2 linked regions of the Aquibium oceanicum genome follow. Each later gene encodes a partner of the first gene's protein in a complex. Links are inferred from orthologs where the notes say so. Each region holds a gene or a part of one and is shown in the gene's direction. Other genes may lie near its edges. The genes, in order: uvrB and BSQ44_RS12095.

The links.
Region 2: the proteins of uvrB (region 1) and BSQ44_RS12095 are in contact, whole or in part, in a crystal structure (PDB 7EGT), measured with the Thermus thermophilus proteins. The link is inferred for Aquibium oceanicum from one-to-one orthologs. Residues at the interface, in WP_096411307.1 of Thermus thermophilus: Glu23, Leu25, Arg26, Asp27, Gly28, Glu29, Arg30, Phe31, Arg55, Glu326, Asp327, Phe328, Glu379, Ser382, Gln383, His398, Gly400, Arg401; in WP_096412145.1 of Thermus thermophilus: His654, Arg656, Phe657, Gln666, Asp668, Glu669, Lys680, Arg681, Leu682, Ser683, Lys685, Tyr686, Ala687.

Annotation. Positions count from the first base shown.
Region 1 is NZ_CP018171.1:3,724,958-3,739,654, forward strand. The notes cover bases 7,450-11,059. They hold uvrB (excinuclease ABC subunit UvrB), read left to right. Parts: upstream 7,450-7,763; coding sequence 7,764-10,859; downstream 10,860-11,059. Other genes in these bases: BSQ44_RS18240 (SixA phosphatase family protein), read left to right, coding at 7,450-7,659; BSQ44_RS18250 (LLM class flavin-dependent oxidoreductase), read left to right, coding at 11,017-11,059. Also shown: BSQ44_RS18215 (alpha/beta fold hydrolase), read left to right, coding at 1-834; BSQ44_RS18220 (NAD-dependent epimerase/dehydratase family protein), read right to left, coding at 836-1,756; BSQ44_RS18225 (glycosyltransferase), read right to left, coding at 1,765-2,586; BSQ44_RS18230 (sensor histidine kinase), read left to right, coding at 3,356-5,095; BSQ44_RS18235 (FAD-binding oxidoreductase), read right to left, coding at 5,092-6,732; more of BSQ44_RS18240, read left to right, coding at 7,141-7,449; more of BSQ44_RS18250, read left to right, coding at 11,060-12,036; BSQ44_RS18255 (DUF1206 domain-containing protein), read right to left, coding at 12,081-12,908; BSQ44_RS18260 (DUF922 domain-containing Zn-dependent protease), read left to right, coding at 13,001-13,654; BSQ44_RS18265 (CHAD domain-containing protein), read left to right, coding at 13,731-14,645. UniProt on the Escherichia coli protein: The UvrABC repair system catalyzes the recognition and processing of DNA lesions. A damage recognition complex composed of 2 UvrA and 2 UvrB subunits scans DNA for abnormalities.
Region 2 is NZ_CP018171.1:2,441,423-2,455,785, forward strand. The notes cover bases 7,577-10,852. They hold BSQ44_RS12095 (ATP-dependent helicase), read left to right. Parts: upstream 7,577-7,919; coding sequence 7,920-10,652; downstream 10,653-10,852. Other genes in these bases: BSQ44_RS12090 (glyoxalase superfamily protein), read right to left, coding at 7,577-7,657; BSQ44_RS12100 (acyltransferase family protein), read left to right, coding at 10,761-10,852. Also shown: BSQ44_RS12055 (SDR family NAD(P)-dependent oxidoreductase), read right to left, coding at 1-478; BSQ44_RS12060 (bifunctional salicylyl-CoA 5-hydroxylase/oxidoreductase), read right to left, coding at 507-2,798; BSQ44_RS12065 (glutamine synthetase family protein), read right to left, coding at 2,900-4,252; BSQ44_RS12070 (GFA family protein), read left to right, coding at 4,403-4,816; BSQ44_RS12075 (DODA-type extradiol aromatic ring-opening family dioxygenase), read left to right, coding at 4,923-5,720; BSQ44_RS12080 (hemerythrin domain-containing protein), read left to right, coding at 5,823-6,413; BSQ44_RS12085 (DedA family protein), read right to left, coding at 6,364-6,984; more of BSQ44_RS12090, read right to left, coding at 7,106-7,576; more of BSQ44_RS12100, read left to right, coding at 10,853-12,647; BSQ44_RS12120 (IS630 family transposase), read left to right, coding at 14,011-14,363. UniProt on the Escherichia coli protein: A helicase with DNA-dependent ATPase activity. Unwinds DNA duplexes with 3'-5' polarity. Translocates on single-stranded DNA with 3'-5' polarity. Initiates unwinding more efficiently from a nicked substrate than double-stranded DNA.

The DNA of each region.
Region 1 (14,697 bases):
ACGATGGCCTGGTCGGAAACCTGGCGCGACATCGCGGCACCGCTGGGCGATGCCGGCTACAGGGTGATCGCGCCCGACCTGCCACCTTTCGGCCTGTCGGACCGACCGTCGTCCCGAAACTATTCGCGCAAGGCGCAGGCGGAAATCATCGGCGGCTTCGCCGACGCGGTCGGCCTGGAGAAGTTCGTGCTCGTCGGCCATTCCTTCGGCGGGGGCGCCACGCTCGAAGCTGCCTTCACCATGCCCGACCGCATCCGGCAGCTGATCCTGCTCGACGTGGCGCTGGGTCTGGGGAGCGAAGGAGACGCGCCGCCGCTCGCCGCGCTGCTTCGCGCGCGATGGCTGCGCAACGTCGCGGTGGCGAGCAGCTTCACCAATCCGCTGGCGATCGGGCACGGGCTACGCAGCTTCGTGCGCGACAAAGCGATCGTGACCAAGGAACGCGCCGCGATCTACGAATGGCCGCTGACGCTGGTCAACACGACGGATACGGTCGGAGACTGGATGATGACCGGGCTCTACGGCGACGAGCGCGCATCGCGCGCCGCCGATAGGGCGAACTACGGCGACTTCCCGCGGCGCGTTCTGCTCATCTGGGGACGCGAGGATACGGTGACGCCGCTCGCAGAGGGTCGCGAGATCGCCGGCCTGTTCAGGGATGCCCGGCTGGAGGTGCTGGACGACGTCAACCACCTGCCGCAGATCGAGAAGCCGGACGAGGTGGTGCAACTGGTCACCGATTTCCTCGGGGGCTCCCCGCGTCCGAAGCCGACGAAGGCAAAGCCGATCGTATCCTCGCTACCGCTGCGCGGTTCCGTGGCGGATTCCCGATAAGTCAGGTGCTTGCGCCACTTCCGCGAAGCGGTCCGCAGAGTTCGGCGACCGTCGCGCGGAGCCTGTCGAGGCCGCCAGGACGCCATCCGAGCGCCGTGAGCTTTGCGGTGTCCATGACGTTGAGCGCCGCGGCATCCGCCCGCTCGGGCAGCGAAGACGCGATGCCGGTAACGTCCCCCACCATGGACAGCAGGTCGTGCCGGTCGAGCAGGAGGTCCGAGACGTTGAAGAGCGTTCCGCAGACATCTTCCGGCGGCGCCTCGAGGACGAGCCGCACGGCGGCGGCGACGTCCGCTCCGTACACTTCAGTGGCGACGCGCGGCGGAATGGGCGACCCGGCAGCGAAGTCGCGGAAGAGCGCCGACCATTTGTGTTCGCGCCCGGGCCCGGCGGGTCCGTAGACCCCCGTGACGCGCAGGCTGGTGCCGCAGAAGCGCTTGGGCTCGGAGAGGTCTCGGAGCGCCAACTCGCCGCCGAGCTTCACCTCGCCGTAGAGCGTGTCCGGGTGTGGGTCCATATCCTCGACCAGCGCAGCGCCCGGCGCCTGCCGGCCGTAGACGGCTCGACTCGACAGGAAGACGCAGCGGTTGACGCCGGCACCTTTTGCGGCGGCAAACAGCGCCAGCGTGCCGTCGAGATTGCGGCGGCGGAAACCTTCCGGATCGTCCCCCTCCCCGCCCCGGAACCGAGCGGCGAGATGGTGGAAGCCGGCGTGGACGAAGGCGTCGACGCCGTCGAAGAGGCCAGGGTCCGGCTCGGGACGGTCGAGCGAGCCCTTGGCGAACTCCACGGGACGGCTGAAGAAACCGGCCGGTGGCGGCGTCCGGCCCATGACGCGCACGGCATGACCTGTCTCCAGCAGCGCCTCCACGAGGAAGCGCCCGACGAAGCCGGTGCCTCCGGACACGAGCGTGCGCCGCAGCGGCCGGCTCATTCGGCGCTGCCCGGTTTCGGGAGGCTCGACAGGTCGGGGATCGCCTCGCCTCGATGGTAGGCCTGCCATAACTCGATCAGCGGACGCAGCCGCACGGCCTTTGCGTGCTCCACCTCCCAGGGTTTTTCGTACTGGAAATGGATCACCCGCACCGAGCCCCAATCCCAGAGGTCGGGCAGGTTAAGCCACACGTACTGGAGCATGTTGTCGAAGACCGGCAGGCCATGCCAGTCCGGGAAGAAGTGCTGGAGGAAGGTCTGGTCCGTGCGTCGCCAGAATGCGTCGGGAGCGTCGAGACTGGCGAGCATCTCGGAAAAGGTCGCGCGCGACGGTTTCGCGACGAAGACGCCGGAGTTCAAGCGGTGGAAGTCGGCCAGGCTCTCGTAGACGTTCGGCGCGGCGGAGAACTCGGGATAGGCGAAGAGCCGGTCGATGTTGCGCACGACGATGGCGTCGGCGTCGATGAAGACGATCTTCTCGTATTCCTCCATCTCCCACAGCCGCAGTTTGACGAAATTGTCGAGCGGCGTGTGAAAATCCGGTTTCCGACCCTTGGTGAACGGCGCGTCGGCATGCAGCCGCCGGCGCTGGTGGCGCTCGTTGAAGGCGTCGGAAGTCGGAAGGAGGCCGGCGGGAACGAGCCGCGCGCCGAGGCCGGCCAGCGGCGCCAGCGCTTCGCGATCGACGCCGCCCGTGTGCATGACCACGATGTCCGCCGCCGTTCCGCTCAGCCTCAGCGACCGCACGAGCGCGAGCGCGCCGGTGGCGTAGTCGGCATTGGTGACGAGCGTCGCGAAGGCGTGGCGGCTGTTGGACATGTCGATCTCTCGGGCAGCGGCGACGTTAGCAGCGACCGACGGTCACGGCGATGACGCCGAAGGCGGTCTGCGACGCTTGGCCACAATTCCTCCCGCCTTCGAACCCATTCCCGTCGCCATCGGGGCGTAGCACGCATTCGGTCGAAGGATTCGGGAGACCTGTCGTGCTGAAATCGGCTCTGGTGGCAATGACGGTGATGGGGTGCGATTGCGACGCGCGGGTATGCGTCCCGCTCGACGCACCCCCGGATCGATTCGCTTCGGTGGAAGACTGCGAATCGGCGCTCGTGGCGCTGATACAGTTCGGTAGCGAGATCTATCCGCTGCTCAGGGCCGAATGCAAAGAGCACCGGACCGGCGTCGGGGCAACTCGTCGCCGAAGCCGCCGAGTCACCCCTTGTTACGGTAGAATCCGCTCCGTCGTCCCCGCGCGGCACGCTGGTCGGCCAGGGGATCGAGTATGCCGGACAGGCGGGAAGCTATCTCTTCTACAGGACGGGCGACGGGTTCGTGGCCGTTCGCGGCGGACTCGGCTGGGCGTACGACAAGGCATCCCGGTCGGCGAGCGGCGCGGCGTCCTGGATTGCCGACAGCCTTCCGGTGGCGTTCCCCTTCTGACGCACATCGCGGTGGATCATCGGAAACGCATTGCATGCAGGGCACGCCGATTGCATATGATGACATTCCGATGGCGGCTCCGGCCGTACATAGCGGCAGACTGGTCCGGCGGCTTTGGCACCCGGACCTCGGACGAGGGAGACTTCCGCAAGTGCGGCAACCGGAATTCCTCCGGCGTACACTTGCAGCGCCGAGAACGCTGCAATTCCACCTGATCGCGTTTGCCGCGATCCTGGTGCTGCCGCTGTTCGTGATCGCGGTGACGGTCCTGCTTTGGTTCTCCAGCTCGGAACTCGCCTCCAACGAGGCGCGGCTGCAGAGGATGGCCTTCGACGTCTCCGCGTCGGTCGACAGGGACGTGACCAGCTGGATCACGGTGCTGGAGACGCTGGGAACCTCCGAACTCCTGCAGGAGGGACGCCTGGAGGCGTTTCACGCCCGCGCCCGGGCGGCGCTTCGCAACAGCGACGTCCATGTCATCCTGCTGGACGACGACTACGACCAGGTCCTCAACACGCGCGTTCCCTTCGGAACGCCGCTTCCGAAGACGGCCGATATCCGCAGTGCCGAGATCGTCGCCAAGTCGCGCAAGTCCTACGTGTCGGACGCCTTCGTCGGCCGTGTGTCCGGCGAGAGGGTCGTCAACGTCGAGATCCCGGTCATGCGGGACGACGAGCTTCGCTACATCCTGGTAATCACCTTTAACGTTGCCCGGATCGGCGAGATCATCGCGCAGGAGCAGCTTGGCACGGACTGGAACGTCATCGTCTCCGACCGCAGCGGCGGGGTGATCGCTCAGGATCCGCCGGCAGCACTCTCGGCCGAGCCGCCCTCCGTCAACGAGAACGGCGGTCAGGGCGGCGGTGTCGTCAGGCAGACAGGCGATTCGGACGAGTGGGTCGAAGGCTATCGCTGGTCGCAGGTGACGGGTTGGCGGACCTCCGTGCGTGTACCCCGCGCCACGCTCGACGCGCCCTTCTGGAGAAGCTTCTACGGCCTGGCGCTGCTGGCGCTGCTGGCCGCCCTGGTAACGGTCGGCCTCGCCACCTTCCTGGCGCGGCGGATGTCGCGTTCGATGTCCAAGCTGCGAATCGCCGCCGGAGACCTGGCCGCCGGGCGCGCGATCGAGGCTGCGCGCCAGCCGATCGCGGAGGCGAACGTCGTGCTGGACGCGATCCGCAAGGCCGCGAACGTGATCAGCGAGCGGACCCACGCCTTGCAGGCGAGCGAGGAACAGTCCCGCGATCAGGTGGAGCAGATCAAGATGCTCATGGGCGAACTCGCCCACCGCAACAAGAACGTCATGGCCGTCCTCCAGGCGATCGCGCGGCAGATTAGCCGGCGCAGCAACTCGCTGGAGGAGTTCCAGACCAGCTTCGACAGCCGCATTGGCGCGCTCGTACGCTCCAACGACCTCCTGTTCGGATCGGCGGGCGCGAAGGGGCAGCTGCGGGAACTGGTTCGGCGGCAGCTTGCGCCCTTCATCGAGGGAGAGCCGGACCGCATCGAGACGCTCGGGCCCGACCTGGCGCTGCGGTCGGAAGCCGTCCAGAGCCTGGGGCTGGCCTTCCACGAGCTGGCGACGAACGCCACCAAGTATGGTGCGCTGAGCAACTCCACCGGCAAGGTGGTCGTCTCCTGGAAGCGGGAGGGCACGGACGGCATCGACCTCACCTGGCGCGAGCAGGGCGGTCCTCCCGTCACCGAACCTACCGGGTCGGGGTTCGGCAAGGTCGTGATCGAACGCCTTACCGGGGCGAACCTGAATGGGGAGGTGGAATACCTGTTCCACCCTGAGGGCGTGGTCTGGCGGCTGACCGCGCCGGCAGTCGTCTCCACCGTGGCGGAGGATCTCGCTGCGAGACGGCCGGCGGCCGCTGTTGGCGCCTAGGCGGGCCCCGGCAGCGGCGCGTCGCCTGCCATGGACTTCAGCACGCGGTAGAATGTCGAGGTGAAGAGTTCGCCCGGGTCGTACTGCCGCTTGGTGTTCAGGAACAGCGGAAGTTCCGGATAGCTCGCCAGGAGCTGCTTCGCCGTGTAGTGCGGCTGGTACGGCAGGAAGAACCGACCCCGGTGCAGCAAGGTGAGATCGACGAGGGCGCGGGTCAGCTTGCGCATGCTCGCATTCCCCGCCTCGTCGGTGCCCTGGTTGATGTAGAGCACCAGCGAGAAGGCCGGCTCGACGGCGTAGGGCAGCGCGATGTCCTCGGCATCGACGACGCGGATCGAGGCATTGAGCACCGGCAGGTCCTGATCGCGCAGCAGCGCGCGGGCGGCATCGATGAAGGGGAGATATTCGCTGCGCGGCACGAAGTACTCGTGCAGGATGTCGGTCTCGCCGGCGAGGTCGTTGAACAGGTAGGGCACTGAATCGTGCATGGGATCGTTGCGCGAGACCAGGCATGCCTCGCCCTCGCCCATCGCCTGGGTGCGCGGGACCGTGCAGGATTCGAATTCCGGCTCGAGGTTCTTCTCGGCGAACCATTTCAGCCGCTGGAAGAAGCCGCCCTGCTTGGCGAGGTTCATGATGACGCGCTTGACCGCGACGGCGCCCGGTTCCGCCAGCGGCGGCATGTCGGCCGGAACCGCCTCGGACGTCTGGTCGTAGCGGTAGACGATCATGTCGTCGAGGAAGTTGCCCGGCGCGGTGGAGAGGTGCCCGTAGAACAGCGACGGCCCGTCCTCGGCGCCGATCTCGTTCGCGAAGACCTCGGGGAATTCCGCCGAGCGGATGATGGACCGGGAGGTGCGGTAGATCGCATTGGGCACGATCTCGAGCGTCGCCGAGAGGATGACGCCGAACAGGCCGTAGCCGCCGACCACGTGCCGGAAGAGATCCGAACTCTCCTCGCGTGAAACGGTCACGACGCTGCCGTCGGCGAGCATCACGCGCATGGAACGGATGCTGCCCGCGATCGACCCGGCGCGGTGGTCCATGCCGTGCGCGTTCACGGAAATCGAACCGCCGACGGAGAAGATGTCGGTGGACTGCATCGCCTTCACAGCGAAGCGCGGATGGATCACGTTCTGGATCTCGTGCCAGGTGGCGCCGGGCTGGACCGTGACCGTGTGCGCCTTCTCGTCGAGTTCGATGCGGTCAAAACCCATCATGTCGAGGACGAGCGCGTGGTCGTCGAAGGCGTGGCCACCCATGGAGTGGCGCACCGCGGCCATGGAGACCTTGAGACCGTTCTCGCGCGCGAAGGCGAGCGCCCGCGCGACGTGGTCTTCCTCCGTGACGCCGACCACGCCGTACACGGGGGTACGCGACAGGGCGCTGGCGTCGTTCAAGGCGCCACCCCTGGAAAGCCAAGGCAGCTCGGGATCGTGCGGCGGCAGGCCGCGGGGCGGCGGACTGGCGAGGCCCATGCCGTCGGCATCCGCGATGCGTCCGGCGTCCTTGGGACCCGAGGGGTCCCGCGCCAGCCGCGCCAGCGTCGATCCCGCCCAGCCAATGCCGCCGACCGCCAGCGCTCCGCCGAGGAGCAGGCGCCGCGAGATGCGGAAGCGTTTCCCGTCCTGCGCCATCGTCCCCCTCCGGCCAGCCGATCCTACGAATCTTGCGGCAGAGTGTAGCCGACCGGCTGCGCGACGGAAACTCGACCGGCCGGCCGGGAGGTGGAAAGGGTGAACGAGTCGGAAAGGCTCCGCCGGTGCCGCGAAGCGACACCGGCGCGGCCAGCGACCATAGGGGTGGGGTTGAGCGCTGGCCGCGCACCACGCGACCCGAAAGCTCTCGCTCGCCAGACCACGTGGATACCGGGAACCGATTCGCCGGTGGGGGCGATTTGCTCGATCCGCACCGTACAGTGGCCGATTTCCACAGGCGGCGCGATTACGTGATTACGGAATGACGTGGCGTCATTTTGCGATTGCCGCCGCCCACCGGAAACGGAGGGCTTCTCCCTGAAAAATTTCCGCCGCAGAATGCGGCCGATGAGGGAACTTCTCCTGCTGCGCCACGCCAAATCCGCCTGGGGCGACCCCGGTCTTGCCGATTTCGACCGTCCGCTGGCCAATCGCGGAAAGAAGGCGGCGCCGATGGTGGGAAGGCTGCTGGACGAGCGCGGCTGGCTTCCCGACTTCGCCATCGTCTCGCCGGCGAAGCGGACGCGACAGACCTGGAAATGCGTCGCGGGTGAACTGGCCGCGATTCCTCCCGTGCGATTCGCGGAGGATCTCTACGAGGCGACCGCCGAGACGATCCTGTCGGCCGTGAAGGAGACGCCTCCGGAGGTGGGTCGGCTGCTGGTCGTCGGGCACAATCCGGGGCTGGAAGACATGGCGGCGATGCTGGCGGGAGAGACCTCGGATGCGCAGGCGCTGGCGCGGATGCGGGAAAAGTTTCCGACCTCGGCGCTGGCGCGGATTACGGTCGAAGGCGGCTGGCCAGAGCTTGCGGCCGGCAGCGGCCTGCTCACTGCGTTCGTCGTGCCGAGGGAGATCGCCGGCTGAGACCGGCGCGCTCCTGACACCCTCCTGTCAGCAGGCGGTGCGGCATCGCGGCCCGCGGCGAACGCGCCCTTTCCATTCGCGCCGACACTCTCCATATTCGGGCCATGGCCCGATCTCCCGAGAAGAAGCGTCCGCTGCGCGCGGACAACGACCAGCGTGACCGCGCGGCGTCCGGCGCGCCGAAGCGGCGCAGCCCGCTCACCGACTTCATGGACGCCTCCGAGCCGCTGCATCCGGGCGGTTTCGAGGAGGCGCCGCAGCCGGAACTGACCGGCACGCCGTACTCCGGCTCCGTGTCGGACTGGGCGCGCGAGATGGAGCGCGCGGCGGAAGCCGAGACACGCGCCGCCGAGACTCGCGAGATTCGCTCCAAGGCCGGCAAGCACCGGGTGCAGGTCGCCATCGACGCCGAGAAGGAAGCCGCCCGCAAGCCGGCCAAGAAGATCCCCGAACGCTCCTCCGCCCCGACCAAGACGGCACGCGGCACCTCGATGGGCGGCGCGGCGACGGCGAAGGAACGGGCCGCCGCCGGCCTGAACCCCGTGGCCGGCATGGACATCTCGCTGGAGGACGCCGGCTCGCTGTCGAATGCCGGGGTCACCGCAACGGTCGCGGCGCTTTCGGCGCTCATCGAGAGCGGCAACCCGCTGCACAAGAACGGGCAGCTCTGGACGCCGCACCGGCCTGCGCGGCCGGACAAATCCGAGGGCGGCATCTCGATCGAGATGAAGTCCGACTACCAGCCGGCCGGCGACCAGCCGACGGCGATCAAGGATCTGGTCGAGGGCGTGAACGCGGCGGATCGCACGCAGGTGCTGCTCGGCGTCACCGGCTCGGGCAAGACCTTCACCATGGCCAAGGTGATTGAGGCGACGCAGCGCCCTGCCCTCATCCTGGCGCCGAACAAGACGCTGGCGGCGCAGCTCTACGGCGAGTTCAAGCAATTCTTCCCCGACAATGCGGTGGAATATTTCGTCTCCTACTACGACTACTACCAGCCCGAAGCCTACGTTCCGCGCACCGACACCTTCATCGAGAAGGAATCCTCGATCAACGAGCAGATCGACCGCATGCGCCACTCGGCGACGCGCTCGCTGCTGGAGCGCGACGACGTCATCATCGTGGCGTCGGTGTCGTGCATCTACGGTATCGGCTCGGTCGAGACCTACACGGCCATGACCTTTCAGATGCAGGTCGGTGACCGGCTCGACCAGCGCCAGCTGCTCGCCGACCTCGTCGCCCAGCAGTACAAGCGGCAGGACATCAACTTCGTGCGCGGCTCGTTCCGTGTGCGCGGCGACACGATCGAGATCTTTCCCGCCCACCTGGAAGATCGCGCCTGGCGCATATCGCTGTTCGGCGACGAGATCGACGCGATCACCGAATTCGATCCGCTGACCGGCCACAAGACCAGCGAGCTGAAGAGCGTCAAGATCTACGCCAACTCGCACTACGTGACGCCTCGACCGACATTGAATCAGGCCATCAAGTCGATCAAGTCGGAGCTGCAGCATCGCCTGCAGGAGCTTGAAAAGGCTGGGCGTCTGCTGGAGGCGCAGCGGCTGGAACAGCGCACCCGCTTCGACCTGGAGATGCTGGAGGCGACCGGCTCCTGCGCCGGCATCGAGAACTATTCACGCTATCTCACCGGCCGCCAGCCCGGCGAGCCGCCGCCGACGCTGTTCGAATACATCCCCGACAACGCGCTGGTGTTCATCGACGAAAGCCACGTGACCGTGCCGCAGATCGGCGGCATGTACCGCGGCGACTTCCGCCGCAAGGCGACCCTGGCGGAATACGGCTTCCGCCTGCCCTCCTGCATGGACAACCGGCCACTGCGCTTCGAGGAGTGGGACGCCATGCGCCCGCTCACCGTGGCCGTGTCGGCCACGCCGGGCGGCTGGGAGATGGACCAGTCGGGCGGCGTCTTCGCCGAACAGGTGATCCGCCCGACCGGCTTGATCGACCCGCCGGTCGAGGTGCGGCCTGCCAAGAGCCAGGTCGACGACGTGCTGGGCGAGATCCGCGAGACGACGGCCAAGGGCTACCGCACGCTGTGCACCGTACTGACCAAGCGCATGGCCGAGGACCTGACCGAGTACCTGCACGAGCAGGGCATCCGCGTGCGCTACATGCACTCCGACATCGACACGCTGGAGCGCATCGAAATTCTCCGCGATCTGAGGCTCGGGGCGTTCGACTGCCTCGTCGGCATCAACCTGCTGCGCGAGGGGCTGGACATTCCCGAATGCGGATTCGTAGCCATCCTCGACGCCGACAAGGAAGGTTTCCTGCGTTCCGAAACCTCGCTGATCCAGACCATCGGCCGCGCGGCGCGCAACGTCGACGGCAAGGTCATCCTCTATGCCGACCAGATCACCGGCTCGATGGAACGCGCGATGGCCGAGACCCAGCGGCGCCGCGAGAAGCAGCTCGAGTACAATGCCGCGCACGGCATCACGCCCGAAAGCGTGAAGAGCCGCATCGCCGATATCCTCGACTCGGTCTACGAGAAGGACCACGTGCGCGCCGACATCTCCGGCTTCACCAAGGGCGGCAAGGACAACCTCGTCGGCAACAATCTCAAGGCGCATCTCGATCATCTCGAGAAGGCCATGCGCGACGCGGCCGCGGACCTCGATTTCGAGAAAGCGGCGCGCCTGCGCGACGAGATCAAGCGGCTGCGCGAGACCGAGCTCGCGGTGATGGACGACCCGCTGGCACGCGACGCCGGCGTAGAGAACACGCAGAAGAGCCGCAAGGAGAAGGCGAAGGGCAAGCCGGCCGGCAAGGGCGGCAGCCTGTTTGCCAAGCCCGACCTCGACCAGATGGGCACGTCCGGCGACCACGCGACGCCGGCCGGGGCCGTCGATCGCTCGCTGTTCAGAAAACAGTCGCACCGTGAGGCGCACGGTTCGGATTTCGGCACGCCCGGCGAAGGCAAGTCGTTGTTCCGTAAGAACACCCTCGACGAGATGACGGTGCGCCGCACGGAAAAGCCGGTGGAGGGAGTCAAGCCCGATCCTTCGAGGCTCCGGCCGCCGGCCGGAGCACCTCAGGATGAGGGCGGTGGGAAGCGCGAGACGGACGACCCGCGACCGGTGGTGCGCGGGAAGGTCGGTGCAGGATCCTACGAGGATGCGGCGGACGAGAAGCGGCAGAAACGCCGGCCGGGGAAGACGGGACGGCCGGGGCGGTAGGAGCTGTCGAATCGGCGATCCTCCGCGAGTATCGCGAGGTTCGACACGGCGTCGGAGGCGCAGCATCAGGCGCACAGTCTGTCAATGCCGCGCGAATGGCATTCCCGCTGCGTCGCACATAAGTAAGCGGTTGCGTCCACTTTTCAGGCATGTCCCCATGAAGAAAATCGGCTTCCTCTCGTTCGGCCACTGGTCGCCCTCCCCCCAGTCCGGCACCCGCTCCGCGGCCGACGCGCTGCTCCAGACGATCGACCTGGCCGTCGCTGCCGAGGAACTCGGCGCCGACGGCGCGTATGTTCGCGTCCATCATTTCGCGCGCCAGCTCGCCTCGCCCTTCCCGCTGCTCGCCGCGATGGGCGCCCGCACGAAACGCATCGAACTCGGCACGGCCGTCATCGACATGCGCTACGAGAACCCGCTCTACATGGTCGAGGATGCCGGCGCGGCGGACCTGATATCGGGTGGTCGCCTGCAGCTCGGCATCAGCCGCGGTTCGCCCGAACAGGTGATCGATGGCTGGCGCTACTTCGGCTACCAGCCGGCCGAAGGCGAAAGCGACGCCGACATGGCGCGCCGCCACACCGAAGTCTTCCTCGACATGCTGCATGGCAAGGGCTTCGCAGAGCCGAACCCCCGGCCGATGTTCCCCAACCCGCCCGGCTTGCTCCGCCTGGAACCGCTCTCCGAGGGCTTGCGCGAACGGATCTGGTGGGGTGCGGCCAGCGACGCCACGGCGCGATGGGCAGGCACGCTCGGTATGAACCTGCAGTCCTCAACGCTGAAGTTCGACGAAAGCGGCAAGCCGTTCCACGTCCAGCAGGCCGAGCAGATCCGCGCCTACCGCGCGGCCTGGGCGGAGGCCGGCCACGCCCGCGAGCCCCGCGTCTCGGTCAGCCGCTCGATTTTCGCGCTGGTCGACGACAGGGACCGCGCCTATTTCGGCAACAACGATTCCAGCGACCAGTTCGGCTACATCGAACCACAGAAGCGGGCGGTTTTCGGTCGCGGCTATGCCGCCGAGCCGGACGTCCTGATCGATGAACTGAAGACTGATGAAGCAATATCCGAGGCCGACACGCTGCTTCTTACCGTCCCGAACCAGCTCGGCTTCGACTATAACGCACACGTCATAGAGGCTATCCTCAAACACGTCGCCCCGGGCCTCGGCTGGCGCTGATCTGCGCACATGGCTGATTAGCGGGCTTATGGAGTGGGAGGGCCTTATCCCGCCTCTTCTACATTGATCCGCCGGTACACCGCCTCCAGGAACGAATAGGCCGCGAACGCGATCAGCCCCAGTCCGGTGGCGGCGAGGAGCCAAGCGCCGCCGGGGAGGCTCTGGATGTATTGCAGGGCCTCCTCCGAACCGGGTGTTTCGTTCTGGCCGTTGCCGCGCCAGGCGGCGAGCGCCAGCATGAAACCGGCAACGCCGAAGACGATGCCGCGGGCGACCAGGCCGGTCTTGGCGATGGGGTGGATGATGCGCATCCTGTCCGGCCCCGCCGCGAAATGGGGGGCGTAGCGTTCCTTCAGAGCCTTGTAGAAATGCGCGCAGGCGACGCCGATCAGCACGGTGCCGATGATAGTGGCGGCCCAGCGCGAGCCGACGAATCCCGCGAGCGTCTCGGCGAAGCCGCCTCCCCCGCCGCCCGAGGAGCCGGCGCCGCGCGCTGCCGAGAAGGTGTAGAGCGCCAGCGTCGCGTAGGTGAAGGCCGCTGCCACGAGACCGCCGCGTACGGCGAGACCCTTTGCGCCGGTGCCGTGATCGTCGGTGTCGAAGATCGCCTGTATGAGCCGCCACAGGGCGTAGGAGACGAGGCCGAGGGTGAGCACCCAGGTGAGAATACTGCCTGCAGTGCTGCCCATCAGGGTCTGGAGCGCGCCTTCCGTGCCCATCGCCCGGCCGGAACCGACGGCCGCGAGCGCCGCGAAGAAACCGATGACGAGGTAGATCAGTCCGCGCGCGGCATAGCCGAGGCGCGCGAGCGGACGGAACCAGTCCTTCGCGGTGGAAACGGCGGAACCGGACGCTGCGGACGTAAATGGCATGGGGAACCCTCCGATCGGGGACAATGCGCCGGCGAAGGAGCGGTTCCACCAGGCGGGTCGCCATTGCCGGGTACGCTTTCGTCGGTCGGTGCATGCCGCTATGGTCCGGCCGCCCCTTCCGGAGTCCGCCCGTGACGCACGCCCTTGCCACCCTCGTCCTGACGATCCTCCTGCTCCCGCTCGTCTTCGGCGGCTCGTTCGCCGCGGCGGCCGAATGGCAGGCGGTGGAACAGGAGAAGACCTATGCGATTTCCGGCGCCAGCGGGCCGGCGCTCTATGCCTCGATCGGCGAGCGGGGACCCGTCGTCGGCGGCGGCAGGCGTACCATCGCCTACACCACCTTCGACCTCAAATGGTCGCGCGACTACCGCCCGCAGCCGGACGGCTCCTGCACGCTGGTTTCGGCCAAGCCCTGGCTGACGATCATCTACAACCTGCCGAAACCCTCGCAGAAGCTGCCTGAGCCGGCGGCAACGAACTGGAAGACCTTCATCGACGGCATGCGCCGGCACGAGAAAGTGCATGGCGAGCACATGAAGGAGATGGTGGATCAGATCATCGCCACGACGGTCGGCGTGAACGTCACCGACGATCCGAAGTGCCAGAAGGTCAGGCAGGCGATCCAGAAGCCGCTGTCGGAAGCCTCGCAGGAACAGCGCGCCAGGAGCCGCGAGTTCGACCGCGTCGAGATGAGCCAGGGCGCCAACGTGCACCAGCTGATCCTGGGGCTGGTTAACGGCGGCTGACCGGCGGCCGGCCGGCGCAGGCGGAACCTGCCCGCCGCTGCACCGTTCGCCCGCAGGGCGAGGAGCGTGTTGAAGCATGGCCTATCGATTCAAGCAGGGCGACAAGACGGTGCAGAAGGGCGTGCGGCGCATCGCCCGCCGCGAGCTTGAGAAGGCGGTGGCCGACATTGACGACAGCTCGATGGGCGTATCCGAGACCGTCCACCAGCTGCGCAAGCGTTGCAAGAAGCTGCGCGGTCTGGTCCGCCTCGTTCGACCTGGCTTCTCCGGTTACGCCGAGGAGAACGCCGCCTTCCGCGAAGCCGCCCGTACCCTCTCGGACGTCCGCGACGCCAAGGTGACGACGAGGACCTACGACGCGCTGATGAAGGCCTTCACGGGAGAGGTCGATCGCACCGCCATGGCGCCGGTTCGAGCCGCCCTGACCGCGCGCCTCAAGGATGCGCGGGACGACCACGCGCTCGGGGCCCGTCTCGACCTCTTCCGCCAGAACATGATCGCCGCGCAGCAGCGGGCGCGGGACTGGACAATCGACGACAAGGGGTTCGAGGCACTGGGATCCGGTCTGGCAAAGACGTTCCGCCGGGCGCGGGAGGCTATGGAAGAGGCGCGGGGCGACCCCACGCCGCAAAAGATGCACGAATGGCGCAAGCGCGTGAAGTATCACTGGTACCATGCGCGCCTGCTGCAACCGGCCTTTTGCGAGACGATGGCGGCGCACAGGAAGGCCGCGAAGCGACTGGAGTGCCTGCTTGGCGATCACCACGATCTGGCGGTGTTCGTCGAAACGCTCGAAACCTACGAGATCAGCGACGGCGAGAGGCGTGGTACCGTCCTCGCGCTCGCAGCGCGCCGCCAGAGAGCCATCGAAGCAGATGCGTTTCCGCTGGGAGCGCGCCTCTTTGCCGAAAGTGCCGACGAACTCGTCACTCGGTGGGGCCGCTGGTGGAACATATGGCGCGATGAAGCGCGAATGGCGGGCGCGAGCTAACCGACCGACGGATATGTCAGCGGCTACAGCCTGACGCTTCCGCTCCCGAACG
Region 2 (14,363 bases), 1.3 Mb from region 1 along the record:
GGCCGATCACCCCGTGCTTGGAGGCGACGTAGGGCGCCACGTAGGCCGAACCCTTGAGGCCGGCGACCGAGGCGATGAAGACGATGCGGCCGCGCTTGCGCTCTGCCATGCCTGCGAGCGCCGGCCGGACGGTCAGGAAGGCGCCGGTCAGGTTGACGTCGATGATGCGCTTCCACTCCTCCAGCGAGGTCTTGTGGGCGGGTGCACTGGAGGCGATGCCGGCATTGGCCACCACGATGTCGAAAGGCCCGCGCGCGGCTTCCGCCTCCCGGTAGAGCGCCTCGACGGAGGCCTCGTCCGTGACGTCGGCCGTCATGGCGTGGATCTTCGGATTGCCCTGTGCCACCGCGTCGAGCGCCTCCTTGCGGCGGCCGCAGATGGTGACCTCGACGCCGGCCTTGGCGAGTGCCTCGGCGATGGCCTTGCCGATGCCGGTGGCGCCGCCGGTGACCAGCGCGTGGGTGAGGGAGATCGTCATGGTGTCCCGCCTGTCGAAATTGCCGCCATCACACCTTCCCCGTCATCTGGTCCTGCCGCTCGGCGAGCCGGTAGAGCTGGTCGCGGCCCGGCAGGTAGGGGTCGGGCCACTTGACGCCGCGGTCGCCGAGCGCCGCCGCCGCGTGGAGGGTCCAGTAGGGGTCCGCCAGATGCGGACGAGCGAGACAGACGAGGTCGGCGCGGCCGGCCATCAGTATCGAGTTGACGTGGTCCGGCTCGTAGATGTTGCCGACCGCCATGGTGGCCATGCCGGTCTCGTTGCGGATGCGGTCGGAGAATGGCGTCTGGAACATGCGGCCGTAGACGGGTTTCGCCAGCTTCGACGTCTGGCCGGCCGAGACGTCGCAGATGTCGACGCCCGCTTCCCGCAGCATGCGCGCGACTTCCACCGCCTCCTGAGGCGTGACGCCGTCCTCGCCGACCCAGTCGTTGGCCGAGATGCGCACCGAGATCGGCTTACCGGCGGGCCAGACCGCGCGCACGGCCTGGAAGATCTCCAGCGGGTAGCGCATGCGGTTTTCCAGGCTGCCGCCGTATTCGTCCGTACGCCGGTTGGTCAGCGGGGTGATGAAGGAGGAGAGCAGGTAGCCGTGGGCATAATGCAGCTCCAGCATGTCGAAGCCGCAGCGATCGGCCATCCGCGCCGAGGCCACGAACTGGTCGCGCACCATGTCCATGTCGGCGCGGTCCATCGGCTTCGGCCGGGCGTTCGCCGGCGACCACGGCACGTCGGAGGCGGCGAGTAGCGGCCAGTTGCCTTCGGGAAGCGGCGCGTCGGCTTCCTCCCAGCCCAGCTGGGTCGAGCCCTTGGGGCCTGAATGGCCGATCTGGGCGCAGATCTTCGCCTCGGTCTCGGCATGGACGAAATCGACCAGCCGCTTCCAGGCCGCCTCGTGCTCCGGCGCGTAGAAGCCGGGACAGCCGGGCGTGATGCGGCCTTCGGGCGAAACGCAGGTCATCTCGATGTAGATCATGCCGGCGCCGCCCTTGGCGCGCTCGGCGTAGTGGGCGAAGTGCCAATCGGTCGGGCAGCCGTCCACCGCCTTGTACTGCGCCATGGGCGAGACCACGATGCGGTTCTTCAGGTCCATGTCGCGCAAGCTGAACGGCGCGAACATCGGCGCGCGCGCGGTGTTGGTTTCGTTGCCGGCCTGGCGCTGGAACCAGCGCTCGGCGCTCTCCAGCCACTCGCTGTCGCGCAGCCGCAGGTTCTCGTGGCTGATGCGCTGCGAGCGGGTGAGCAGCGAATAGTTGAACTGCACGGGATCGAGGTGGAAGTAACGCTCCACGTCCTCGAACCATTCGAGCGAGTTGCGTGCCGCCGACTGGAGCTTCAGCACCTCGGTGCGGCGCGCCTCTTCGTACTTCGCGAAGGCGCCTTCGAGCGTCGGTTCGGAGGTGACGTAGTCGGCGAGCGCGATGGCGCTTTCCATGGCGAGCTTGGTGCCCGAGCCGATGGAAAAATGCGCGCTGGCGGCCGCGTCGCCCATCAGAGCCAGGTTTTCGTGCGACCAGCGCTCGCACAGCACGCGCGGGAAGTTGATCCAGGCCGAGCCGCGGATGTGGTTGGCGTTGGTCATCAGCGCGTGGCCGTCGAGGTGATCCTTGAAGATCTCCTCGCAGACGGCGATCGATTCCTGCTGCGACATGGTGCCGAAGCCGTAGTTGTTCCAGGTCTCCTCCGAGCACTCGACGATGAAGGTCGCGGTGTCGGCGTCGAACTGGTAGGCGTGCGCCCAGACCCAGCCCTTGTCGGTCTCCTCGAAGATGAAGGTGAAGGCGTCGTCGAATTTCTGGTGCGTGCCGAGCCAGACGAACTTGCAGGCGCGGATGTCGATGTCGGGCTTGAAAACGTCCGCGAAGGCGGTGCGGGTCTTGGAGTTCAACCCGTCGGCCGCGACGACGAGGTCGTACCGCTCCATGTAATATCGCGGTTCGCGCGATTCCGTCTCGAAGCGAAGATCGACTCCGAGTTCGCGGGCGCGCTCCTGCAACAGGACGAGAAGCTGCTTGCGGCCGATGCCGCAGAAGCCGTGGCCGGTCGAGACGGTGCGGGTACCGCGATAGAAGACCGAGATGTCGTCCCAGTAGGCGAAATGCGCGCGGATGCGTTCGGCGCTGACGGGATCGTTTTCGGCGAGGTTGTCGAGCGTCTCGTCGGAGAGCACCACGCCCCAGCCGAATGTGTCGTCGGCCTTGTTGCGCTCGATGACGGTAACCTCGTGCGCGGCGTCGCGCAGCTTCATCGAGATCGCGAAGTAGAGGCCGGCGGGACCTCCGCCGAGGACTGCGATCTTCATGTCGCGCCACCTCCTCCACTCGAGTGCAAGGGCAGCATGGCACCGTCGCGAAATTGTTTCAAGCATGAAATTTCATGATTGAAGCATTCCGCCGGGGCGCCTCACAGATACCAGTCGAACTCGCGCCGGGAGGGCAGGGCGAAGAAGGCGGCGAGTTCGGCCTCCTTTACGCTGGCGTAGATGGCGGGATAATCCTCGCCCAGCCACCGCGGCAGGACCGTTGCCGCCCGCAACGCCCTCAGCGAATCCCAGGGCGTCAGCGGCAAAGCGTCGTCGATCTCGGCGCCGGCATTGCCCGTATGCTTGTCGCCCGGGTCGAGCCTGTTCTCGATGCCGTGATGCATGCCCGCCAGCACCGCGGCGATGACGAGATAGGGGTTCGCCTCGGCACCGGCGATGCGGTGCTCGATGCGCCGCGACGCCCCGGAGGAGACGGGAACGCGGAAGGCGACGGAGCGGTTGTTCTCGCCCCAGTCCTTCGTCACCGGCGTGAAGTTGTTGGCCTCAAAGCGGCGGAAGACGTTGATGTTGGGCGCGAAGAGCGCCATGCCCTCCGCCATCGTAGCCTGGAGACCGGCCGCGGCATGACCGAGCATCGTCTGGCCTTGCGGGAAGCGGTCGTCGAAAAGATTTTGGCCGTCCGCGTCGAGCATGCTTGCGTGAACGTGCAGCCCGCTGCCGGCCTGGTCCGAAAAAGGCTTCGACAGGAACGTCGCCTCCATCCCATGCCTGCGCGCCACGGCCTGGACGATGCGCCCCAGCAGGCAGGCGTCGTCGGCGGCGCGCACGGGATCGTCGCGATGTTCGAGGTTCACCTCGAACTGGCCAGCGCCGTATTCGCTGATGATGGTGGAGGAGGGGACGTTCTGGCGCCGGCACGTATCCTCGATGTCGGTGAGGATCGGCTGGTACTCGTCGAGCTTGGCGAGCGACAGTACCTTGCCGGCAGATTCACGCGCGCCGGTCGCGGGCGAGCTGGGAGGGAGCGGCGCGCCGTCTTCGCCGCGCTCCCTGTCGATCAGGTAGAACTCCAGTTCGGCCGCCACCACGGGCTTCAGGCCCGCCTCGCGGACGATCCCCACCGTGCGTTCGAGCACCGTGCGCGGGTCGTACCAGAAGGGTTCGCCGGTGGCTGCGTGAACCGGCCGGCCCATGACCTGCGCGAGGCCCTCGTTCCACGGGACAGGGACCAGCGTTCCGGCAACCGGTAGAACGTTGGCATCGGGATCGCCGTCCGAAAAGCCGTACCCCATCGGGTCGGCCGTGTTGCCCTGCACGTCGACCAGCGACATCGCCGCGCAGACCGGCGAGCCCTGGTCGAAGAGCTTCGCCATGTGGGCGCGCGGCAGGCGCTTGCCGTAGGCGTTGCCGCAGAGGTCGAAGAGAACGACGTCGCAATGCGTCGTGCCAGGATTCTCCGCGAGGAATGTCTGGAGTTCGTCCCGATCGCCCATGTCGCCCTTCCCGCTGCCCGGATGTAAGCCTAGCGGTGAATTGGGGATTGGTCACCTTGGCACGTCGCATCTCGTTCAACGAAGGTTCAAAAATCCGCACTGGTCGAAACCGGTCCGCCGTAGGATCATCACGCCGAGAGGGAGACGAACATGGAAGAACATCGCGGGGCATGCCTGTGCGGAGCGGTGCGGTTCACGACGCGCGGCGCGCTGCGCGGCGTCGTCTATTGCCACTGCTCGCAGTGCCGCAAGCAGTCGGGCCATTACTACGCTGCGACGGACGTCGCCGATGAAAGTCTGACGGTCGAAGGAGCCGACAGCATCACCTGGTACAGGGCTTCGGATATTGCGCAGCGCGGCTTCTGCAAACATTGCGGTTCGGCGCTTTTCTGGAAACAGGACCGGTCAGGGAAGACCTCCGTGATGGCGGGCGCTTTCGAGGCGCCGACCGGACTGAAGGCCGAAGCGCACATCTTTGTGGCCGATAAGGGCGACTACTATTCGATCGACGACGGCCTGCCGCAGTCGGCGTCATCGCCGGGCGTCGTCGTCGCGGACAGTTGAACAGGTTCTTGCGGTTCGTTCCCGCTGAGTGAACGCTCAGTCTTCCGCTGCGAGGCTCCACGCCAGCGAGCGATGTGCCTATCTTGCGGCCAAGGAGATACCATCCATGGCCACGCTTCCCTCGCTCTTCATCTCGCACGGCGGTCCCAACATCGTCATCGACGACATCGCCGCCCGCCACTTCCTGGAAGGCATCCCGGCGCTCATCGAGCGACCGAAGGCGATCGTCATCATGTCGGCCCATTTCGAGACCGGCGGCGTCTCGGTGGTGACCGATCCGCACCCGGATATGATCTATGATTTCGGCGGCTTCGCGCCGGAACTCTACCGTATGGTCTATCCGGCGCCGGGCGAGCCGAAGCTTGCCGAGCGCGTCTTCTCTATGCTCGAGGAGGCGGGGCTGGCGCCGTCGCGCTGCGAGCGGCGCGGCTACGACCACGGGACATGGACGCCGCTGAAGCTGGCCTTCCCGGAAGCCGACATCCCGGTCGTGCAGATCTCGATCGATCCCGACCGCGACGCGCGCTGGCACTATGCCGTTGGCCGTGCCCTCGCGCCGCTGCGCGAGGAGGGCATCCTGCTGATCGGCTCGGGCCACATCACGCACAATTTGCGCGCCGTCATCAGCGTCATGCGCACCGGCCGGCCGATCGACCCGCAGATCGGGGAGCGTTTCAACGCCTTTACCGACTGGTTCGCGGAAAGATTCGCCGAGGGCGACATCGAGGCGCTGTTCGACTGGCGGCGCAGGGCGCCGTTCCCGGCCGACAATCACCCGACCGACGAACATCTGATGCCGATCTTCTTCGCGCTGGGCGCGGCCGGCGATCGCGCGAATGCCGAACGCGTTCACGCCTCGCGCGAATATGGCTTCTTCGCCTACGATTCCTACCTGTTCCAGTGAGGCGCGCGACGGCGGGCACGCCGCGGATACCGGCGCACCGCCGCGTGCCTTCTTTCATGCGCGCGTTCCTTGCTTATATTCGGCGCCTCGAAGGACCGCCGGATGAACGACATGCAAGCCGAACTCGACCTGATGAAACGCGCCGGGCTTCCGGAAGACCTGAGGTTCCTGGTCCAAAAATATCCGCGCGAGAACTGGGCAGCCCACCACAACATCGGCGGCATGGCCGGCATGTGGCTGCAGCGGCACGGCATGTTCCGCGAACTCGGCGGCATGCTGACCGGCGGCATCGCCGACTACCGCGAGGGCAGGACAAACGCGAATGAGTTCGCTCAGTGGTTCGCGCCGCGGCTCAACTTCTTTCTCGGCAATCTCGACGGCCACCACAACGTCGAGGACCAGCACTATTTCCCCGCTTTCGCGCGCGCCGAGACCAGGCTGAAGCGCGGCTTCGACATCCTGGATGCCGACCATCACATGATCCACGAGGCGCTGGAGATGAACGCCGAGACAGCGAACGGCTTCCTGCGGGCGCTGAAGGAGAACGAGGACAAGCGGCGCTTCGCGGCCGATGCCTATGCCGACGCCAACCAGCGGCTGGTCGCCATGCTGACGCGCCACCTCGACGACGAGGAGGACCTGATCATTCCGCTGATTCTGGATCGGGGCGACGCGGCTCTGGTGCCGCACTGAGCCTGCGCCGCCGGTTGGCCACCATCAGCAGACGCGCGGCGACGAGGCCCGCGACCGCCAGCCCCAGTGCGATGAACAGCCGCTCGTGCCGCTCGAAGGCTTCGCCCAGGAATTCTTCGGCACCCAGCCCGACGAAATAGCCGAGCCCGCCGAAGAGCGCCGCCCAGGAGGCGGCCGAGAGCGCGTTGAGCACCAGGAAGCGTCCGACCGGGATCGACGACAGGCCGGCCGCCACCCCGCCGACGAGGCGGAAGCCGTAGATGTAGCGGTTCGACAGGACGAAGAGGTTCGGATGGCGCTCGATCCAGGACATGGCCCGCCCGAAGGCCGGCGTTCCGCGCAGGCGCCGCAGGCGCGGGTGATCGCTGAAGCGCCGCCCGGCGATGAAGAAGATGACGTCGCCGATGAAGGCGCCCACCGCCGCCGCCGCGAAGGCCGCCCAGGGGGCGAACACGTTCTGGTGCGCGAAGAAGCCGGCCAGGATCGCCGCGGTCTCGCCCTCGGCCACGCTGCCCAGGAAGACGGCGAGCAGCCCGTAGCGCTCGACCAGCATATGGATGATGTCGCTCATGCCGGAGTACGCGTCCCCGCGCCGGGCGCAGGCGCCGGTGATCCACCGGTCTTGCTCACGGTGGACCCGCCGAACCATGAGCCGGTCGATCTGTGCGCGCGGAGGTGGACAGCGGCTGCGTTCAGCTTTTCCCCTGCCTTTCCATGAACCTGATCCGGTTCCCGAACGGGTCGATCACGGTGCACTCGAGCCCCCAGTCCTGGCGCTCGAGGCCCGGGCGGTTGTACTTGTAGTCCTTGGCGAGCAGCCCCTTCTGGAAGGCCTCCACGCCGCTCATATAGACCACCATGTTTCCGCCCGGGCTGGCGTCGCCCGCGTGTTCCGAGAGGTGCAGCGTCAGCCCGCCCAACGAGACCTGCGTGTAGAGCGGAAAGTTCTCGCCGAAGCGATGCTCCCAGTCGACGGAGAAGCCGAGGAAGCCGAGATAGAACTCGTGCGCCTTGGCGACGTCGAAGATGCGCACGATGGGAATGGCCTGTTCGAAGGCGAAAGGCGCACGCGCGCCGTTGTCTCCCGCCCCGTCGATCCTGGCCGACAGCACGTTCCAGCTCGGCAGGCCGAACTGTCTCGCCACGATCTCGAGCGCGGCTGAATGGGGGATTTCCTGTCCGCGCTCGGCGAGCGCCGCACGAAGCGACTTCGCCATCGCCTTGGCATCTGAATGGGCGAGCATTGATTTTCCGATCCTTCGCTGGCGGCGGAAAAAAGAACCGGTGCCCGCCTTGCCGATGTCCTCCGCCGTTTTCGAATGAATCGGGAAAGGATCGTCCTTCGGCGCATTCGCAATTCCCCTTGCCGGGGTGCGGGCTGCGGGCTGCGCCAGCCGCTGCGGGGACAATAGGCGCGCGCCCGCCGGCGCGTCAATCGCCGGTTCGCCTGGAACAAAACGGCACCCCTTGCTGGCCTTTCGCCCCCGAATCACTACATTCCGGGGCATGTCCGATTTCCCCGACATGCCGTTCTTCGACGAGGACGATGGTCCGCCCCGCCCGGCCGCGGCACCCGCCGGTCCCTCCGGCATCGCCGCGCGTGCCATGGCGGGCCGCCGGCAACAGGCGCCGGACTATCTTTCGGGCCTCAACCCCGAGCAGCGGCTTGCGGTGGAGACCACCGAAGGTCCCGTGCTGGTGCTGGCCGGCGCCGGCACTGGCAAGACGCGGGTGCTGACGACCCGCATCGCCCACATCCTCGCCACCGGCCGCGCCTGGCCGAGCCAGATCCTCGCCGTCACCTTCACAAACAAGGCCGCGCGCGAGATGAAGCAGCGGATCGGCGTGCTGGTCGGCTCGGCGGTCGAGGGCATGCCCTGGCTCGGCACCTTCCACTTGATCGGGGTCAAGATCCTGCGCCGTCATGCCGAGCTCGCCGGGCTGCGCTCCGATTTCACCATCCTCGACACCGACGACGTCATCCGCCTGATCAAGCAGCTGATCCAGGCCGAGGGACTGGACGACAAGCGCTGGCCGGCGCGCCAGTTCGCCCAGATGATCGACGGCTGGAAGAACAAGGGTTTCGCGCCGAAGGACATCCCCGAAGGCGACGCGCGCGCCTTCGCCAACGGCAAGGGCCGCGAGCTCTACACGGCCTACCAGGAGCGGCTGAAGACGCTCAACGCCTGCGACTTCGGCGACCTCCTCCTCCACCCCATCCGCATCCTGCGCGACCACCGCGACGTGCTGGAGGAGTATCACCGCCGGTTCAAATACATCCTGGTCGACGAGTACCAGGACACCAACACCGCGCAGTACATGTGGCTGAGGCTCTTGGCGCAGCGGCCGAAAGCCGGGCGGCCGATCTCCCCATCAGGGGGGGAGATCGATCAGACCCCGGCCTCCTCGCGAACCGAAGGTTCGCAAGGCCGACCGGCTGCCGTGCTCGATGGGGCGCCCTCGCGAAGCGGCGACAGGGTGAGCGCAAGCAAACCGCAGCAGATAAATATTTGCTGCGTCGGCGACGACGACCAGTCGATCTACGGCTGGCGCGGCGCGGAAGTCGACAACATCCTGCGCTTCGACAAGGATTTTCCGGGCGCGACCGTCATCCGGCTCGAGCGCAACTACCGCTCCACCGCGCACATCCTGGGTGCGGCCTCCCACCTCATCGCCCACAACGAAGGCCGGCTCGGCAAGACGCTGTTCACCGACCATCCCGACCCCGAGGACGCCAAGGTGATGGTGCATGCCGCCTGGGACTCCGAGGAGGAGGCCCGCGCGGTCGGCGAGGCGATCGAGCAGCACCAGCGCCAGGGCCTGCATCTCAATGACATGGCGATCCTGGTGCGCGCCTCCTTCCAGATGCGCGAGTTCGAGGACCGCTTCGTCACGCTCGGCTTGAACTACCGCGTCATCGGCGGCCCGCGCTTCTACGAGCGGCAGGAAATCCGCGACGCCATGGCCTATTTCCGGGTGGTGGCGCAGGGCGCCGACGACCTCGCCTTCGAGCGCATCGTCAACGTGCCCAAGCGCGGCCTGGGCGAAGCCGCCATCCGCCAGATCCACGACGCCGCCCGCGCGCTGCGCGTGCCCATGCTGGAAGCCGCGCGAAAGCTCGCCGAGAGCGACGAGATGAAGCCCAAGCCGCGCGCGGCGCTCCGCGAGATCGCGGCCAATTTCGCCCGCTGGCGCGACGCGCTGGACAACACCCCGCACACCGAACTCGCCGAGACCATTCTCGAAGAGAGCGGCTACACCGACATGTGGAAGAACGACAAGTCGGCCGAGGCACCGGGGCGGCTCGAAAACCTCAAGGAGCTCATCCGCTCCATGGAGGAATACGAGAGCCTGCGCTCCTTCCTCGAACACGTCGCGCTCGTCATGGACGCCGAGCAGGACGAGACCATGGACGCCGTCTCCATCATGACGCTGCATTCGGCCAAGGGGCTGGAGTTCGAGACCGTGTTCCTGCCCGGCTGGGAGGAAGGCCTCTTCCCCCACCAGCGCGCGCTCGACGAGGGCGGACGTTCGGGGCTGGAGGAGGAGCGGCGGCTGGCCTATGTGGGGCTCACCCGCGCCAAGAAGAACCTGCACATCTGGTTCGTCTCCAACCGCCGCATCCACGGCCTGTGGCAATCCACCATCCCCTCACGCTTCCTCGACGAACTGCCGGAGGCCCATGTCGAGGTCGCCGAAGCGGGCAATTCCTACGGCGGCTATGGTTCAGGCTATGGCGGCTCCTTCGGCGGCGGCTCCTTCGCGGGCGGACGCGGCGGCGCGGGCCGGCAAAACCCCTACGGCGCCTCGCGGTTCGACAATCTGGGCTCAAGCGGCAACCAGTCGGCGGGCGGCGCGCGCACCGGCTCAGCGGACGGCGGCGCCTTCTCCAACACCTACTCCACCCCCGGCTGGGCCCGCGCCCAGAAGAACCGCACCGAAGCCACCGACCGCAACTGGGGCACCCGCTCCGGCCACGCGGTGGAGCGCATCGGCTACGGCGAACCGGACTCCGGCTTCGGCGCCGGAGCCGGCTCGGTGAAGAGCCGTGTCATCGAAGGCGAACTAGTGGCGAAAAGCGTCTCCGACACCCTCTCGGCCTTCCAGGTCGGCGATCGGGTCTTTCACATGAAGTTCGGCAACGGGAATGTCGCGGCGGTGGAGGGCAACAAGCTGACGATCGACTTCGACAAGGCCGGGCAGAAAAGGGTGCTGGACGGGTTTGTGAAGGGGGTGTGAGGGTTTAGCAGTGAGAGTTTTTCCATCGTATCTTTTCATCCGGATGATGTTTGACTTCCGCGTGCCATCTTCGATATTTGCGCCCAACCGCTAAACGGAGCCGCAAGATTGAAAGACCGCGCGTTCAGAGGCGACATTCAAGCGCTTAGGGCGTTTGCCGTTGTCGTGGTACTCTTGTTTCACGTTGACGCAGGCTGGATGGCGGGCGGTTATCTCGGCGTCGACATTTTCTTCGTCATTTCCGGCTACTTGATAAGCGGAATAATCCTCAGAGATGTCGCAGGCGGTCGTACCGCATTGTGGCAGTTCTATCTTCGTCGGATCAGGCGCCTCTTGCCTGCTTCTGTTGTGACGATTGCCGCGACCCTCGTTGTGGGAGGAGTATTACTCTCGACAGACGACCTTGCCGCCGCAGCGCGATCGGGTTTAGCGGCCGCATTCTCGGCATCGAATATCGTGTTCTGGCTGGAGGCTGGATATTTCGACGAAGCTGCCGACACGAAGCCGTTTCTTCATACGTGGTCGCTTGGCGTAGAAGAGCAATTCTATCTGCTCTGGCCAGCCGCGCTTCTGGTTTTTTCGCGGCTTGGCCGGAAGGCGACAATCTGGTTCGTCGTCACTTCCGGTCTCATCTCTCTCGTGGCCGCCGAAGCTTTGCTGTCGAACCACCCCGAAGCTGTTTTCTTCCTGGTACCCTTTAGGATTTTTGAGTTTGCCGCTGGCGCCCTTCTCACGTTCGTCAATCCAGCGGCGGCGAGCAGGACAGGCCTGCTTGCATTTCTTGCCGGCGTCGCCGTGATGCTCGCGTCCTGTGTGCTCCTCGAAGCGACATTCCCGATGCCCGGGCTCGTTTCGCTGATTCCGGTCGCTGGAGCGGTACTTTGCATCTACTTCGGAAAATCAGCGCCGGCTCTTGCAATGTCGCGACCCGTAATCTTCATCGGCGACATCTCCTACTCCTTATACCTCGTGCATTGGCCTATCGTGGTCTTCTACAAGTACCGCATCGAGCCCGAACTTGGGCCCCGCGACCAAGTGCTGCTTCTGGCAGCCGCAGTCGCCGCAGGCATCGCGCTCAATATTTTCGTGGAGCGCCCCATGCGAAGCGACCTGTTTTGGAAGCGATCCGGCTATCGCGTTGCAGGCGGCTTGGCTGCGGTTGTAATCGTTTCTGCAGCGGCAACACATGCATGGTGGTCGGGTGGTTGGCAGTGGCGCATTCCCGCGGAAGTTCGTGAGGCCTCGACGAGCGTCGCCCACTATAAAAGCGAGCGCAGCGCGTACCTCCTGAAGATCCGAGACAAGAACAAGCGCTCATCTGCAGATGGTGACATCCTCTTGATCGGCGACAGCCACGGGCAGGATCTCGACATCGCCTTGCATGCTTCTGGCTATGAAGTACGGCGGCTATTCATGCCCTACGACTGCCAACCGGCGGTCGGCGAAAGACCAATCGAAGTCGGTCTTGCATCCTCGATGGTAACTAGCGCCGAAGAGGCCGAGGTCTGTCGAAAAAGGTTCGATTTACTCCTGAAGGACAAGCGGCTCAGGAATGCTAGGGCTGTTATTCTTGCCCCGCGATGGAAGCAGTGGTCCGTAGACCGGCTCGGAGCGACCATTGCCGCATTGCGCAAGACGACGGCGGCGCCGATTTTTGTCTTCGGCGCGACGTGGGAGTACGCCCCGAAAATCCCGATCATTCTTCAGCGTTATGGCAGGGTCGATGGCATCGATGAGTTCGCTGCAAAGTTCGAAAAGACGTTGCCACCGACCCTCAATCGGCAGCTCGAAAGAGCCTCGGAAACTCTAAATTTTCACTTCGTCGACAAGATGCGTGTTGCATGCCAACCTCGCTGCCCGGTATTCGTGCCTGGAACTTCTGAGTTGACGGTATGGGACTACGGCCACTGGACCGTCGCGGGCGCGAGTTATTTTGGCCGGCTATTGCTGGAGGCGGAGCCAGAACTCAAATATATTCTTCGTGCCCGAGATTAAGCGGTTTGCAGCGCGAGCTCGTTTAACTGGCCCCAAAGCGAAGTGGCTACATGACGATCTCGGATGCTCCAATCCGTAGTCGTTCTCGGTTCAGCTATGACCGCCGCTTCCGACTCGGATCGCTCGGGCGTCTCCTCCACCGCGCGCAGGCTCATCATATCGTCGGTCGTTGGTCATCCTTACATTGCTCTTGTTATCGCAAACGTGTGCCTCACCTCGAAGCCGCTCAATTGCCAACGCCGTCATCTCTGTCTGCCACAGAGCAAACCTGTCAGTCGTAGTTTCCTGCAGGCAGTCATCGTAGTGCTTGCGTGGTAGATGATCGCGCGGATTGCGTAAAATTGAACGTGCAGCGCTGCCGAGCGACTTCCGGGATAACCTCGCCGATCGCCGAAAAGAGACCGGCAGGTTCATCGGACGCCACCAGTTCGACGCACCTGAGGCCGCCCGCCATCAGTTCGACGAGGAAATCCGCCGAACCAGGACGCAGTAGGCAGCCTGAGGCGCTTCGCCTAAGGCGCTGGGCGAGATCGCGTCGCGAACTTTCAGATTCGCTTTCTGAGCTTTGGATGTCTGTCTTGTGCATGCCTCCCGAACGCGGTTCCGCTTTCGAGAGACATGTCCTAGAGCACATCCGCCAATCGATGAATCGATTGTGATGTGACTTGTAGCTTGGCTGCTGATTCTACGTCCACCTCGATGGAGGTGGATGATGGCGAGGGCACTGGGTGAGAATTTGCGGTCGCGTGTCTTGAAGGTCGCGGACGAAGGGGTGTCGGCGCGCCAGGCGGTGGCACGGTTCGGTGTGGGCGTTTCGAGCGCGATCCGCTGGATCGGCAGAGCCCGGCTGGGCGAGACCGCACCCAGACCGCAGGGGCGGCGGCGCGGCTCGCGGCTCGACGGTCATGCCGACTTCATCGTCGGGATGATCGAGGAGCCAAAGGATGTCACGGCAGAGCACTTCCGGGGATCGATGAATCGATTGTGATGTGACGCGGGTCCTTGCTGCTGACTCAACGTTCACCTCGATGGAGGTGTTCGATGGCGAGGGCATTGGGTGAGGATTTGCGGTCTCGTGTCTCTAAGGCGGTGGCCGAGGGGACATCGGCGCGCCAGGCGTCGGCTCGGTTCGGGGTGGGTGGATGGAGCGCGATCCGCTGGATCGGCAGAGCACGGCTGGGCGAGACCGCACCAAGACCGCAGGGGCGGCGGCGCGGCTCGCGGCTCGACGGCCATGCCGACTTCATCGTCGGGATGATCGAGGAGCACAAAGATGTCACGCTAAAGCACGTCGCCTCTAACCTGATTCAGGATTCCCAATCAGGCGCTGGCGTGATTCATTGAGGTTTGATGGAGAGCCGCGATGAGCAAGCCGCATCCGATGGCGTTGCGTGAGCGTGTCGCGGGTTATGTCGATGAGGGTCATGGTCACCGGGAGGCGGCGCAACATTTCCTTGTGCCGCCCCGCTTCGTGAACGATCTCATAAAGCTGCGGCGGGAAACCGGTTCGCTGAAGCCGCGCCGGCAGGGGCACGCGCCGGGCTCGGGCAAGCTGGCGCCTCACGTCGGCTTTGTGCGCAGGCGCATGGCTCAGGCCCGGGAACTGACGCTGGACGAGCTCTGCGTCGAACTGGAGGCGCGTGGCTGCGTCGTGCACCGATCGAGCGTCGGTCGACTTCTGCACCGCATCGGCCTCAGCAAAAAAAAAGCTCTGCG